DNA from 2 places in the Xanthomonas sp. AM6 genome. Region 2 is predicted to be linked to the other one. Evidence: riboswitches for the same ligand, from Rfam matches in the RefSeq annotation. Region 2 holds a riboswitch; the other holds the start of a gene.
The links. A riboswitch is a leader RNA that binds a small molecule or an ion and turns the genes downstream of it on or off. The one in region 2 is predicted to bind cobalamin.
Positions count from the first base shown of each region.

Region 1 (7,652 bases), 490 kb from region 2:
TGGCTGAGCTGCGCCGACAGTTCCCAGCCGGCCAGCGTGGCGTAGCCGGTCAGTTCGGCGCCGCGGATCCGCGCCTCGTCCACGTTGACCGGCAGAAAGCTGACGGCGTCGTAGGAGATCAGGTCGTCGACGCGGGTCTCGTAGACGTTGAAGGTCCAGTTCCAGGTGTCGGCGTACTGCGCCACGCCCAGGTTGCCGCTCCGGGACTTCTCCGGCTTCAGCTCCGGATTGCCGGCGAACGGGTAGTACAGGTCGTTGAAGGTCGGCGCCTTGAAGCCGGTGCCGATGCTGGCGGTGAGCTTGAAGCCGCCGTCCAGCGCCAGGCCCCAGCCCAGGCTGCCGGTGGTGTGCTGGCCGAACTGCTCGTTGTCGTCGCTGCGCACGCTGGCCTGCAGCTGCTGCGCGCCGAAGCGGCCCTGGTACTCGGCGAACACGCCGGTGTTGTCGCGCTGGTCGACGTCGAAGGCGGTGCTGCCGGTGACCTCTTCGCGCTGCCAGTCGGCGCCGGCGCTGAGCAGGTGGCCGTCGGCCAGGCCGAAATCGCCCTGCAGCGAGGCGGTGTCGCGGCGGCTGTCGAAGGTGCTGACGAAGCTGCGCGTATCGCTGCCGGGGGCGTGGTAGTAGCTGTCGGCCTGGTCGGTATTGCGGCCGAGCTGGGCGGCCACGTGCACGCGCTCGGACGGGGTCCAGTCGAGCTTGCCGCCGAACACCTGCTGGGTGTTGTCGGCCTCGTTGCCGGCGAACAGCGCATCGCCGTCGTACTCGTTGCGGCTGTCGATGTTCAGCGCCTGGCCTTCGATGCGCAGCGTGTCGCTCAGCGCGTAGCCGGCGCGCGCGCTCAGCGAGGTGTTGCGGTAGCCGTCGCGGTCGGGCTGGTCGACGAAGCAGCCGGCGAACAGCGTGGCCGAGCCGTTGCAGGCGTTGATGCCGTCGGTCTTCTGGTAGCCGCCCTGCACCGACAGCCAGCCGCGCTCGCCGCGGTTGCTGAAGCCGGCGCTGGCCTCGCGCAGGCCGTTGCTGCCCGCGCCCAGGCTCAGGTTCTGCTGCAGGCCCTGGCCACCGCGGCGGGTGAAGATCTGGATCACGCCGCCGATCGCATCGGAGCCGTACAGGCTCGAACGCGGCCCGCGCACGATCTCGATGCGCTCGATCTGGCCCAGCGGCAGGTCCTGGAACGCGGCCAGGCCGGCGCTGGCCGAGCCGATGCGCACGCCGTCCACCAGCACCAGCACGTGGTCCGATTCGCTGCCGCGCAGGCTCAGCGTGGTCAGCTTGCCCAGCCCGCCCTGGTTGGACACGCCGATGCCGGCGCGGCCCTGCAGCAGCTGCGCCAGCGAGGTGGCCTGGCTGCGCTCGATCTCGGCGCGGTCGATCACCTGCGCCGGCACCACGCTGTCCTCCACCGAGATCTGGGTGCGGGTGGCGGTGACCAGGACCTGGTCCAGGTCGGTGGCGGCATCGGCGGCGAGCGCCAGCGAGGGCAGGGACAGGGCGGACGCGATCGCGACCGAAAGCAGGCGGGACGACATGGGGCAGCAACTCCGGCGCGCGGGTGCGCGCAGTGACGGCGAAGGAGTCGCGAACGGAAGGTGCAAGCGGACGGCGCCAGACGCGGCGCGGCACGCCGCGACGCCCTCCGCATCGCAACCAGTGGACTGCAAGGCCGGTCTCCGGGCTGGCGATCTGGGAGTCGGAACTCCCGGCTGCGACGCCTTCCCGTGCCAGGCACAGTGGCGCAAGTCGTCAGCGCGGATCGCTTACCGTTGCGGGGGCAGCGCCGGCCTTGTCGCAAGACGCACCGGCTTCCCGTTTCAACCTGCAGGCCGGGGCCGGCAGGTCACCTTGAAGCGGCGCGATTGTACGCGATCCCCGGGGCGTGTCGCCCATTCCCGTGCAGGTCGCGCCGCGCTTGCGCGTTCGCGGCGAGGAAAAAGGGGGGCAATGTCCTCTCCCCGGCGACGCCGCGGTCCGCAAAGGCGCCTGCCAGGCCGCCAGCCGGCGCCGTCAGCGCTGCCACGCGGCAGCGGCTGACGGCCTGACGGAGACCGGGTCGCTGGCCACCGCCGGCGTCGGCAACGCGCTGGGCGCGATCCGCCGGCATGCCCGGGGTCGCCCAACGCGGCCTACCCGGGGATGGGCGATGCGAGCAGGTGGCGCGCGGATCAGTCGGCGTCGCGCTCGCCGCCGCGGTCGTCGTCGGCGCGGTCATGGTCGCGCTCGGCGTCGTACCCATGGCCGCCGGAGGCATCGTGCGCGTAGTCGGCGTAGGGCGCGTCGCTGCGGTCGCCGTCGCGGTCGAAGTGGGTGGTCGCCACCGGCCCGGCCACCGGCAGGCCGCGCGGCGCCGGCAGCTGCGCCGCCGCGGTTTCCAGCTCGCCGAGCAGTTGCGCGCGCCGCGCCTCGGGCAGTTCCTGCCAATGGCAGCCGGTCAGCGCGCCTTCCAGCGAGTACAGCAGGTTGAGGCTGGGCTTGAAGCCGGCACGCTTGACCTTCAGGAACGCGCCGACCGCACCGGCCGCGGCCAGGTCCTGCTGCGTGCGCAGGCCGACCTGGCGCAGCCAGGCCGCGCTCTTGGGGCCGATGTTGCGCAGCTTCTCGGTGCTCATCGCCGGCTCACCGCAGCGCGTCGACGAAGACCTGGGCGATCGCTTCCAGGCCGTGCTGGTCGTCGGCGTCGAAGCGCGCCAGGTCCGGGCTGTCCAGGTCGAACACGCCGATCAGCGCGCCGTCGCGCAGCAGCGGCACCACCAGCTCCGAGCGCGAGGCCGCGTCGCAGGCGATATGCCCGGGAAAGGCCTCCACGTCGTCGATGCGCTGGGTCTGGCCGCTGCTGGCCGCGGCACCGCATACGCCCTTGTGCAGCGGGATGCGCACGCACGCCGGCAGGCCCTGGAACGGCCCGACGACCAGTTCCTTGCCGTCGTACAGGTAGAAGCCGACCCAGTTCAGCCGCGGCAGCGCGTGGTACACCAGCGCTGCCAGGTTGGCGGCGTTGGCGATGCGGTCCGGCTCGCCGTCGACCAGGGCGCGGGCCTGGGCGATCAGCTGGGCGTATTGTTCCGGCTTGCTGCCGGTGAGCGAAGAGGAGGCGAACATCGCACGAGTCTAGCAGCGGCCGATGGCGGCCTGTGCGCCAGGCGGGCGAGGCGCGATGGGCCGGCCGCGACCCCACCCGGGACGCCGCGCGCGGATGCGCAGCGGCCTTGCCGTCGTGCGCCAGCGCTCGACCTGCGCGCCGCCGGTTGCCCTCGTGCGCATCCGTCCACGCGGCAGGCCGCTCCGGACGCCCGGACAGGCCGCCGGTGGCGCTGACGTGGCGCGCCGCGCCGGCTATCCTGCGCGGCCGCGCCGCATGCGGCGGCCTCGAGGTTGATGCAGCGATGAGCTTTCCCGCCTTCTACGTCACCGGCACCGATACCGGCATCGGCAAGACCGTCGCCAGCACCGCGCTGCTGCATGCGCTGCGCGCGCGCGGGCAGTCGGCGGTGGGCATGAAGCCGGTCGCCAGCGGCTGCGAGCGCGAGGCGGACGGCTGGCGCAACGAGGATGCGCTGGCGCTGCAGGCGGCGAGCGCGCCGCGGCCGGACTACGCCGACCTCAATCCCTACGCCTTGCCGCTGCCGCTGGCGCCGGAACTGGCCGCCGCCGACGCCGGCGTGCGCGTGGAGCTGGAGCCGATCGCCGCGGCCTTCGCGCGCCTGCGCGCGCAAGCCGACGTGGTGGTGGTGGAAGGCGTCGGCGGCTGGGCGGCACCGTTGTCGGCGACGCTGGACCAGGCCGACCTGGCGCGCGCGCTGGCGCTGCCGGTGCTGCTGGTGGTCGGGCTGCGCCTGGGCTGCCTCAACCACGCCCGGCTCAGCGCCGCGGCGATCGCCGCCGACGGCCTGCGCTGCATCGGCTGGATCGGCAACGAGATCGATCCGGCGATGCAGCGCATCGACGACAACATGGCGATGCTGCAGGAGCGCTTGCCGGTGCCGTGCTGGGGACGCCTGCCGTACCGGCCGCAACCGGATCCGGCGGAACTGGCCGCATCGCTGTCGCCATGGCGGGGCGAGCAGACGCAGGGCTGATTCGCGGAATGCCGAACACGTGCGAACATCGCGAATCCCGGCCGACGGGGACCTGAGCGTCAATGCCGTGCATCGCATCGTGATGCGTGATGCGTCCAGGCGTTGGAGGACCTGTTTCGACCCCTCCAGCCGTTCCCGACAAAAACGCGGTGTGCTCAAAAGCGGTCGCTGGCCAACCGCAAACTGCTTTCAGCGTGTACGTCGAGTTCCGCGAGATGGAGACTCACCGACGATGCGGGAAGGACGCTGGTCGTGAAGCTGTTGGCCGCACTGTCGAAGTAGGCTGACGCCGTTGCGAATCCCCAATCCCGAATCCCGGCCAAAAAAAGGCCCGGTAGAGGGAGGGATCTACCGGGCCTGGGTGGCGCGGGGGGAGGGACCCGCGCATACCACTGGTCAGTCGTGCGGCAGCGCCGCAGCGGACTTGTCTGGTGTTGCTTATTTGGTCTTGGCTTTCGGCGCGGCCTGGTCGGTGGCCGCCTCGAACTGGTTCTTGGCGAGCTGGCCGATGGCCTCGGAGGTCTTCAGGCCCAGGCCGAACACTTCCTGGTTGGCCGTGGCCAGCCGTTCGAAGTTGTCGCGGGCGATCTGCAGGCCCTTCGGCCACAGCGACTGCACGCTGCCCAGGTCGCGCGCTTCGGTGAGCTCGCCGAGGAAGCCGGTGGTCGCGGCGACGTTCTTCTCGAAGGTCTTCAGCTGCACGCCGAACACGCTCTCGGCGCTTTCCAGCGCCAGACGGTTGGCCCGCGCGGCAGCGGCGGCGAACTGCTGGGTATAGCTGCTGAACTGATCGTTGAATTGAGCGGACATCATGCAACTCCAGAGGAATGCCGATTGCTGTTGCAGTGCAACATACGCGCATTCTGCTGCAATGCAACAAAATTTTCTGAAGCCGCTCAGGTTTCGTTCAAACTGGCTTGCAAATCAACGAGTTGAGCCAAGAGGCCCGGCGCCCATCCACCCCCGGCGACGCGCCACTCGGACGCCACTTGCGCTGCAACGGGCACTCCGGAGGGACGCACTAGGGACTCCTCGCACATCGGGATGCCGCCTTTGCCAATCCCCATCCCGATCCCTGCTTCACGCCCCACGGTACCGGCAGCCGGAAGTGCAGGTCTCGTGCACCACGATCTCGCTCAGCAACGGCAGCGCCGGCTTGAGCCGTTCCCAGATCCACACCGCCAGGCGCTCGCTGGTCGGGTTCTCCAATCCCTCGATGTCGTTGAGGTAGTGGTGGTCGAGCTGGTCGTAGATCGGGCCGAACGCGGCCTTGATGTCGCCGAAGTCCATGACCCAGCCGGTGTCGGCGCCCGGCTCGCCGCTGACGTGCAGTTCGACCCGGAACGAATGCCCGTGCAACCGCGCGCACTTGTGGCCGGGCGGGACGTTGGGCAGGCGGTGCGCCGCTTCGAGGGTGAAGACTTTGAAGATATCCATGCCCGGCATTGTAAAGCCAGGCCGGGCCTGGCCATCGCGGCATCCGAAGCGCGGCATGGTGTCGATGCATGTCACGCGAAGACATATTCGTATGCAGTTATGTAATTTTCGTTAAGCAGGTGGCGATGGCCCACTGGTGCGCCCCGCCTACGGACCTCCACGTGAAGCCGCACATGCCCCACCTGCTCGCCATGAGCCTTGCGAGCGTCCTGCTCGCCCCCGTCGCCGCTGCGCAGTCCCGCACCGACGACGCCACCGGAAAGACCCTGGCGACGGTCAGCGTGACCGGCTCCAACATCAAGCGCAGCGACAGCGAAGGACCCAACCCGGTGCAGGTGATCGACCGCCAGCAACTGGAGCGGTCCGGCAAGCTCACCGTCGCCGACGCGCTGCGCTCGATCTCGGCCAACACCGGCAACGCCAGCAACGAGACCACCAACAACGGCTGGGCCTCCGGCTCGGCCGGCATCGGCCTGCGCGGCCTGTCGCAGAAGAACACGCTGGTGCTGCTCAATGGCCGGCGCCTGGCCAACTACGGCTTCCCGGCCAACGGCCTGGGCGACACCTTCGTCAACCTCAACGCCCTGCCGCTGGTGGCGGTGGAACGCATCGAAGTGCTGAAGGACGGCGCGTCCGCGGTGTACGGGTCCGATGCGGTCGCCGGGGTGGTCAACATCATCACCCGGCAGGATTTCCAGGGCGCCGAGCTCGGCCTCAGCGGCGGCACCTCGGACCAGGGCGGGCTGGATACCCAGCGCGCCAAGTTCATCGGCGGCATCGGCGATCTGGACCGCGACGGCTACAACCTCCTCTTCAGCTTCGATGCCTACAACCGCGACCGGCTGGACCAGGACCAGCGCGCGCTGACCCGCTCGGGCATCTACACCGATTCGCCGGGCGGCCGCTGGAACGGCTGGTCGGCCAAGGGCGCGCGCTATCTGGTCGGCGGGCGTTCGGTGCCGATGCTCGACGCACAGGGCCAGTGCCCCGACGGCACGGTGCTGACCGCCAGCGCGCCGATCGACGGACTGGCCGGCGACACCTGCGCGTTCAACCAGGCGCCGTACACCACGCTGATTCCCTCGACCAAGCGCTACCAGGCCTACACCAACGCCACGTTCCGGCTCGGCGACGATCTGGAGGCGTTCGGCGAGGCGCTCTACAGCGAGGTCAAGGGCGTGTCGATCTTCGGCTCCAGCCCCTATTTCACCCTGGAAGGCGGGCGCTTCGCCCTGAACGCGAACACCGGGCTGGCCGAGCCGGTCTCCAACCTGCTGCCGGCCTCCAGCCCGTACAACCCCTACGGCGTGGCGGTGCCGATCGAATACACGTTCTTCGACCTCGGCGAGTCGATCAAGACCAACCGCTCGCAGTCCTACCGCTTCCTCGGCGGCGTGCGCGGTTCGCTCGCGCGCTGGGATTGGGAGGCGGCCGCGTTCGCCGCGCGCAGCAGCGAGCACGAGACGGTGTCCGGCGGCTTCGCCAATCGCTGGACCCTGGCCCAGGCGCTGGCCGACGGCAGCTACGACCTGCTCGATCCGGCGGCCACGCCGCAATCGGTGATCGATGCGATCAACCTCAGCACCCTGCGGCCGGCGCGGTCCAGTTTGCGCGGCGTCGATGCCAAGCTGTCGGGCACCCTGTTCGCGTTGCCGGCCGGCAGCGTCGGCTTCGCCGCCGGCGCCGAGTGGCGGCAGGAGGAGCTGGTGTCGCGTAACCCGTGGCAGATCGACGCCGGCCTGCAGATCCGCCCGGCGATCGCCGAGGTCGACGGCAAGCGCGAGGTGTCGGCGCTGTACGCCGAGGTCAACGTGCCGCTGCTGCGATCGCTGGAACTGCAGCTGGCCGGGCGCGGCGACCACTACAGCGATTTCGGCGATGCGTTCTCGCCCAAGGTCAGCCTGCGCTGGCAGCCGCTGGAGGCGTTGCTGGTGCGCGCGGCGGCCTCGCGCGGCTTCCGCGCGCCGTCGCTGTCGGAGAACGCGGCCAGCACCAACATCTCCTACGGTTCGGTGGTGGACCCGTACGATCCGGACGTGCCCGGCTCGCGGCAGAATCCGACCTTCTTCACCGTCGGCAACACCGACCTGGATCCGGAGCGCACGCGCAGCTACAACCTCGGCGTGGTGCTGTCGCCCTGGG
Region 1 is NZ_CP106869.1:4,118,591-4,126,242, reverse strand. Features, by position in the region: gene btuB (TonB-dependent vitamin B12 receptor) at 1-1,529, opposite strand, end outside; cobalamin riboswitch at 1,644-1,860, opposite strand; gene OCJ37_RS17605 (TfoX/Sxy family protein) at 2,163-2,606, opposite strand; gene OCJ37_RS17600 (free L-methionine (R)-S-oxide reductase MsrC) at 2,614-3,096, opposite strand; gene bioD (dethiobiotin synthase) at 3,381-4,073, shown strand; gene OCJ37_RS17590 (phasin family protein) at 4,512-4,883, opposite strand; gene queD (6-carboxytetrahydropterin synthase QueD) at 5,154-5,510, opposite strand; gene OCJ37_RS17580 (TonB-dependent receptor plug domain-containing protein) at 5,684-7,652, shown strand, end outside.
Region 1: linked by a shared signal. The riboswitch ahead of btuB (TonB-dependent vitamin B12 receptor) and the one ahead of metE (5-methyltetrahydropteroyltriglutamate--homocysteine S-methyltransferase) in region 2 are both predicted to bind cobalamin.

Region 2 (7,652 bases):
GCACCCCGGCCGCGGCGATGCGGAAGCACTGCACCGCCCAGTCCAGGTACGCCTGCCACTGCGCGCGGCGCAGCGGCAGGCCCTCGCGGATCGCCGGCTCGTCGATCTGGATCACGCCGATGCCGGCCGCCTCCAGGTCGCGCACCTCGTCGCGCAGCGCCAGCGCGATCTGCCGGCAGGTCTGCGCGCGCTCCTGGTCGTCGCGCACGAACGACCACTGCAGCACCGTCACCGGCCCGGTCAGCATGCCCTTCATCGGCTTGTCGGTCAGCGACTGCGCGTACTGGGTCCAGCGCAGCGTCATCGGCGCCGGACGCTGCACGTCGCCGAAGATGATCGGCGGCTTCACGCAGCGCGAGCCGTAGCTCTGCACCCAGCCGTGCCTGGTGAAGGCGAAACCGTCGAGCTGCTCGCCGAAGTATTCGACCATGTCGTTGCGCTCGAACTCGCCGTGCACCAGCACGTCCAGCCCGATCTGCTCCTGCGCGCGCACGCAGCGCTCGGTCTCCGCGGCCAGGAACGCGTCGTACTCGGCGTCGCCGAGCTTGCCGGCCTTGTGCTGCGCGCGCGCCTGCCGTACCTGCGCGGTCTGCGGGAACGAGCCGATCGTGGTGGTCGGGTAGGCCGGCAGCCGCAGCGCCGCCTGCTGCGCCTCGCGCCGCTGCGGATACGGCGATTGCCGGCGGCCGGCATCCTCGCTCAGCGCCGCCACCCGGCGCGCGACCTCGGGACGATGCACGCGCGCCGACGCGCGCCGCGTCTCCAGCGCCTCGCGCGCCGCGGTCAGTTCGGCTTGCGCATGCGGCTGCCCGTGCAGCGCGTCGGCCAGCGTGCGCAGCTCCTGCAGCTTCTGCCTGGCGAAGGCCAGCCATGCGTACAGCTCGCGGTCCAGCGCCTTTTCCTGCTCCAGGTCCACCGGCACGTGCAGCAGCGAGCACGAGGGTGCCAGCCACAGGCGTTCGCGGCCGACGTGCCCGGCCGCGTAGCGCGCCAGGGTCAGCGCGTTGTCCAGCGGCGTGCGCCACACGTTGCGGCCGTTGACCAGCCCGGCCGACAGCACCCGGTCGGCCGGCAGCGCCTGCAGCACCGCGTCCAACTGCGCCACGCCGCGCACCAGGTCCACGTGCAGGCCGTCCACCGGCAGCGCCGTGGCCAGTTCCAGGTTGTCGCCGAGCTCGCCGAAATACGTGGTCAGCAACAGCTTCGGCCGCGGCGCCTGGGCCAGGAACGCATAGGCGCGGCCGTAGGCCTCGCGCGCGGCGACGTCCAGGTCCAGCACCAGTGCCGGCTCGTCGATCTGCACCCATTCCGCGCCGGCCGCGTGGAGCTGTTGCAGCAGCTCGGCGTAGACCGGCAACAGGCCGTCCAGCAGCGCCCAGCGGTCGCTGCCGTCCACGGTCTTGGACAGCAGCAGGAAGGTCACCGGCCCGATCAGCACCGGCCGCGTGGCGATGCCCAGCGCCTGGGCTTCCAGGAACTCGGCCAGCGGCTTGTCGCCGCGCAGGCGGAAGTGCTGGCGCCGCGCCAGTTCCGGCACCAGATAGTGATAGTTGGTGTCGAACCACTTGGTCATTTCCAGCGCGTGCAGGTCCAGCCCGTCCTCCTGCGTGCCGCGCGCCATCGCGAAGTAGCCGGCCAGCGGATCGGCATCGGCCAGCGCGCGGTAGCGCTGCGGGATCGCGTCGAACAGGAACGCGGTGTCGAGCATCGCGTCGTACAGGCTGAAGTCGTTGCTGGGCGGCAGGTCCACCCCGGCCTCGACCTGCAGCCGCCAGTGCCGCTGGCGCAGCTGCCGCGCCGTGTCCTGCAGGCTTGCGCCGTCGGTTTCGCGGCGCCAGTAGCTTTCCAGCGCACGCTTGAGCTCGCGCCGCGCGCCGATGCGCGGGAAGCCCAGGTTGGTCACGATCGTCATTTGCGTTTCCTCATTGCGTTCATGGGCATTGAGGAACGAAGGAACCGCGCGCCGTCCGCCCGTTCGCACGGGACGCCCGCCACGCCAGCGACCTTCGCCCCCGCGGGCGAACCGGCGCCACGCGGGCAGGCGGAAGAGCGCGGCGCGGCGCAGGGCCGCGACACGACTTCCGGCCGCCTCCCCGCGGAGGCGCCAGGTCGAATCGGAGGACGCACAGGTCCTCCGGCCGGGGCCGGTATTCGGGCTGATGGACGAGCGCACCGTGCCGGCTGCGCGCCTACTGTCCGCCGCTTCCCAGGCCGGCATGCGCCGGCCCAGTGCCATTGACGGAGGTCGTTTCCATTCACCGCTGCGGGGCAGCTCCGGAATGGGCAGGCGCTTGCGGCGCCGGCCGTCACCGGATTCCCGTTTAAATCCATCCCTTCATCCGAATGAAGCGATGGATACCTTCGGCGAGCGCACGATAGGCCGGATGCGGCGGCGGGTCAAGCGCCAAGTGCATTGCGGGCAGGCATCGGCAGCGTTCATGGCGAACGTGTAAGCTATTGATCCCAAAGCCAATGATCTGCCGCTTCCGCCAGCAGGCGACAGCGCAGCACCACCGCGCCCGATGACGCTTCCGACTTCCGACCTGCCAGCCCGCTACGCCGCGTCCCTGCGCCTGTCCGTCGCGCCGATGATGGACTGGACCGACCAATAGACAGGTCAGGGCTTCCGGACACGTTGGTGCACTATGGGTACATTCGCCATGGCACTGCTGACCTCGTGTGGCACGGCATTTGCTTAGCTATTCTGTATAGGACTCAGCTGCAAAACGCTGATAAGCTCGCGCCGCAGCTGGGCTAGCGGCTCATGGGTCAGTGAGATTAGCAAGGATTAGGGGGAGGCATGGAAGAGCTATCTAACTACATTGGTTATGCGCTAAATTTTCAGTGTCGAGAAGTCGAGAATTACTTTGGTAGCCCGGTGATGTCCTATGTGGGGCAGATTCATCCGTCGGTTCTTCAAGCGTATATAGACGCTGTGGAGAAGGTTGCGGCTGCTAAGGGCGAATACTCTGATAGCGATAGGATAATTATTGCGCTGACTACGCCAGGCGGTGTGGTGGAAACCGTTGAAAAGATGGTAGAGGTTACTCGGCACCATTTTTCCGAAGTTTATTTTCTAGTTCCCATGTCTGCAATGTCTGCCGGGACTATATTTTCTATGTCGGGCGACAAAATATTCATGGACTACACTTCTTCATTAGGGCCGATTGACCCGCAAGTCCAGAACCCTGATGGGCATTTTGTGCCGGCCCTTGGCTACATTGATAAGGTCGATGAATTGATCGGAAAGTCTGCTGATGGGACTATCACGGACGCTGAACTCATGATGCTTCAAAGGCTGGATCTCGCTACCTTAAAGCGTTATGAGCAAGCGAAAGAACTGTCAATCAGTCTGCTGAAAAAGTGGTTGGTTAAATATAAGTTCAAAGATTGGGTTCAGCACAGTTCAAACGGCGAAGTTGTGACGCAAGACGAGAAGATCGCGCGCGCGGAAGAGATTGCCCGTCAGCTTAGTGACAACAAGCATTGGCATTCACATGGCCGCATGATCAGCGCGGATACGTTAACGGGGTCCCTGAAGCTGAGAATTGAGGACTACAGTGCGATTGATGAGATTCGGAAGCCGCTACACGCTTACACGCGCTTGTTGCTAGACTACTTGGATCAGCAGCGAGCCTCGTTCAGAATTCACCACAGACATTGAGACCAATCATGGATATCGCAACCCGCACAAATGAGGCAATCGCGCAAGCGGTTAAGAGGCTTGAGCCCGCTTCTGCTGCGCGCGTCAATGAGCTCAACGTGAAATTCGACCGACTGGTCAAGCAGGGTTTAGTAACCGAAGATTCTTACGGTATCGCTGTAGGTTGGGTTGGAGTCGCACAAGCGCCAACGTACAAGCGCTGAACTAATATTTCTTAAGGGCCGCCTGTAGCAGGGCGGTCCTTTTTTTTGCTGTAGGTCAGGACGCTCGCTGCCGTCTCTGCGCATCCCACCACGTAGCCACGTCCCGCGTGTCGTACACGTCGCCGGTCCTTGCCGGCAATAAGCGCGCGCTGTGCTTGTTCGCCATGGTCTTCATGGCGGTGCCAGGGAAGAACGCATCGCGCAGTTGCTCGATCGTCATCGTGGCGCCGTACTTGCCGAACAGCAGCCAGAACGTCGAGTAGTCGTCAGCGGCCATGGCTATGGCCCTCCGCATCTTCAAGCTGCTGCAGGCTCATCGCGGCGCCTCCGGCGCCGACGCGGCGGCGAGCAGCACCTGGCGCATCTGTTCGATGATTTCGACAGAGATCAAGCGCGTGCCTTTGCTGAGCGCTGCTTCGATCACTTCGTCCACTTCTTCGGCCGTGAAGTCGCTCTCCGGCACCGCAGTTGCGGCGCCTGTGGCTGCTGTGGCTGTGCGGTGGCCTTGCCGCCCCAATAGGTCATTGGTCGGCCCTGTTCATCTGTCAACTGCGCGGCGTCCGATGAGGCCGGTTACACTGCTTGCAGCGCAAGCCAGCCGGCGACCAGCGCGTCGTAGTGCGCGTGGGAATCTCGGCCTGATCGCCTAGGGAGAGTGCGGCGCGTGCGGCGGAGAGGGCGCGCTCCAGCGCCTCGGGCGTGATCGTGTTCATTGCGTATCCTTCGGCGCGCGGCGCCGGCTCATTGTGAAGCGGCGCCACCAGGGCGCACGCAGGCGTTCGTTCTTGGCTCGCAGCCCGCTTGATCTCGCTGGCGGCTTGGGCCAGCTGCTCGCGCAGCATTGACGGCGCATCGTATGCCGGAGAGACTCGGCCCAATGACAGGGAGCGAGCCATGCCACCAGCGATCTTCAGGAAGTCTAGCGTCGTCAGCTACTACGGCCAGGACATCTTCATCGAGGCTTGGCAACCGGAGGGAGGGGAGGCCTTCGTCCATATGATCGAAGCAGGGGAGCTGCCCCCAATCGAGAGCCCCGATTGCGGCAACCACCCGACGCTCGATGCGGCCATCAACGCTGGCTTGGCATTCGCGACGACTCTGATCGATAACTAGTCCGGTCATGCAGCCACCGGCAATTGATGCGCCGGATCTAGGTTCGGCAGGACGTTGGGCGCACCAGATCATCTCCGGCGGCGACCTGGTGCGCGCGCTCGACAGCCCATTGCAGGGCGGCCAGCTGTCGTTCGTGTAGATGGCGGTCATGGCAGAATTACCTCTCGGACAAGGGAGTGGCTATGGGCTGGTTCGATGGGGTGGTGCAGTGCGCCCCGCTAAGTGCAACGTGCGTTCTGGATTGGGACGCGATTTCCGCAGTTGCTACCGCTGCAGCCGTTTACTTCGCATGGCATGCGATTCGATCTGAAAACGAACATCGGAACACAGAGCGAAATCGGGCCGATCAGGCTCAGAGAGAGGAACTCGCGAGGATGGCGGGCGAGCGGAAATCTCTGGCTCGCCGACTTGCAAAGATCTTCCATCGGGAGGTGTACGAAGGGCTTGCCGAGATGGTGGCGCTGATCCACGTCACCGAAGCAGTCCGCACGCAGGTGGATCTTGAGCAGTACATAAAGGTCTATGCCCAGCCACTGAACCCGCGCGTTTTCGCGATGCACGAACGGTTCCTGGGTTCGTTGGATGTATTCCCCGACCAGCTCGCTATCGCATTGGTAAACAACATGACGAACTGGAAGGCCATGCCGTATATATCGGATGGTTTTCCCAACATGCCAGCAGGCGAGTTCTTTCGAAAGGCTCAGCCAAGGATCATTGCGCAAGCGCGAGAGGTCTGCGAGCTTCATCGGGAGACAATGACGATGCTGGAGCCATTCTTTGCGGACCTTCCGGGCATCACGCCGATAACGCCTGAGGAGGTTCGGGCACTGAACGACGCGGCCGCCGCGAAGGCAGTCAGTGACTTGGCGGCGCGTGACGCTGGGAACGGCTGAGCGCCACGCGTTCACTCGCCGATCCTCATAGCAGCCAGGTCGATCTTGTCGCCCGGTCGCTGCACAGCGCTGGCGGCGGGGGCTCGTATAGTCTCCGTGGCCGACGGCACCTGCTCCCATGCTTGCTTCGGGACTCAAGCCACTGCACGATTCGGGCCTCAATCCCGGAACACCGACATGGCGGATCCTCTCTACTGTCCGTGGCTTCTCGCCGCACCGTGCCTGAAACCGGAGGTGTGGGCCGCGTGGTGGCAGGCCATCGGCAGCGTGGTCGCAATCCTCGTTGCGGTACTCGTGCCACTTCGACTGCAGCGACAGGCGAACCTGGCGAAGGTGGCGGATGCTAAAGCAAAGGCACGGTCTTTGGCAGTGGACGTGCTCGACGACATGACAGCATTGACGGCTTCCATACAGGCATTGCACGAAGACGGGTACAAGACCCTCGGAGACGTGTACGGCTATGCCTCGGCGGTCTTCCGAATAGCCCTTCCTGCCCGCCTTAAGGACGCGGTCAAGCAATTGCACGAACTTGGGCCCGCAGGAAGCACGCTGCAACTGGCGCTGCTTGAGCTTTCTTTTCTGCGCGGCAAGCTTATGGAATGCGGATCGAGGAGCGACGGTACGAGAAACGGGCAGGCAGTTACCGCAGCGAAACGTTCGCTGGATGCTGTTCTGGAACTCATGCGCAAAGCGTCGGAAGAACTCGGCCAGCTGTTTGACGAAGAGGCCTGAGTAAATCACGGTGCACTTGACGCCCCACTGCGGGAGGGCGAGTTTTTCGCTCGCGTGTATGCCGGTCATGGCAGCATCAGCTAAACAAAGGGGGAGGTATGGCAATGGAGATGTGTCCGCTCTCGGCGGATTGGGGTAGTTGGGCGGACTGGGCGGCAGTGGTGATCGCCGCGATTGCCGCGGGAGCGACCTTCTGGGCGGTCCTTGTTGCGATGAGGACGAGCCGCACTGCCGTGGACGAGGCGCGTCGGATGCGCGACGAAGATCGAGCTGCAAGACTGCAGGCGGATAAGGACAGAGCTGTGGCTCGAGCGATCGTGCTCGACCACGAGCTCTATGTCCTTGGGGGCGAGATACGTCGTATAGCGGACGTGCTTTCTCACCCAGAGGCGTTGAAAGATCCAGTCGCCACGGCGGCCTGGGCCGCAAAGCAGATGCCGGTCGACCCTCTGCCGATGCTGACTCGCTTCGCGGGCGATTTGGACGCCTTTGGCGCAGGTGGCGCCGCAAAGCTGCTTTCTGCGTTGAGTAGTTGGTACGTGAATCGCACGTTTCTCGATCAGGGGCGCTTCCAAGAAGACAGCGCGCTGCAGATTGCTGACGACCTTCGGTCGATCGCTCTGGCATTCGAGACATTCCTTGAAGTGTTGAGATCCGCTCGCGAGCTGACTCTGCATTGGGCTACCGATGGCAAGGGGGATTTGGCTGAAACGGACTTCTAGGGTTCTTGTCATTCGCCGCGCTCATCCAGTTGTTTTGCCTGTGCAAGGCAATACTCGGCGCGCCAGCGGCAACGCTCCGGCGTTTCGTATGGATTGACCATGGCAGTAGCGGCGGCCTGGCGCCAATCCTCGGCCGTAGGCTTTAGTCGGATTCCGAGATCCATCTGCGTCGTGTCTGAACGCATCAATCGCTCCTCGTGCGAAAGCGGACGCGGCAGCCCTCCAGTTGAGCGCTGAAGCGACGCGGGGCCGTAGCGGAGCGGAGCCACTTGAAACGACGGTGCAGCGCGGCGCGGAGGCGAAAGCTGTTCGCATGCCGAAGATG
Region 2 is NZ_CP106869.1:4,606,967-4,614,618, reverse strand. Features, by position in the region: gene metE (5-methyltetrahydropteroyltriglutamate--homocysteine S-methyltransferase) at 1-1,912, opposite strand, end outside; cobalamin riboswitch at 2,125-2,378, opposite strand; gene OCJ37_RS19800 (SDH family Clp fold serine proteinase) at 2,801-3,664, shown strand; gene OCJ37_RS19795 (hypothetical protein) at 3,673-3,867, shown strand; gene OCJ37_RS19790 (hypothetical protein) at 3,923-4,144, opposite strand; gene OCJ37_RS19785 (hypothetical protein) at 4,181-4,330, opposite strand; gene OCJ37_RS19780 (hypothetical protein) at 4,413-4,580, opposite strand; gene OCJ37_RS19775 (hypothetical protein) at 4,762-4,980, shown strand; gene OCJ37_RS19770 (hypothetical protein) at 4,988-5,119, shown strand; gene OCJ37_RS19765 (hypothetical protein) at 5,163-5,873, shown strand; gene OCJ37_RS19760 (hypothetical protein) at 6,051-6,605, shown strand; gene OCJ37_RS19755 (hypothetical protein) at 6,704-7,327, shown strand; gene OCJ37_RS19750 (hypothetical protein) at 7,336-7,512, opposite strand.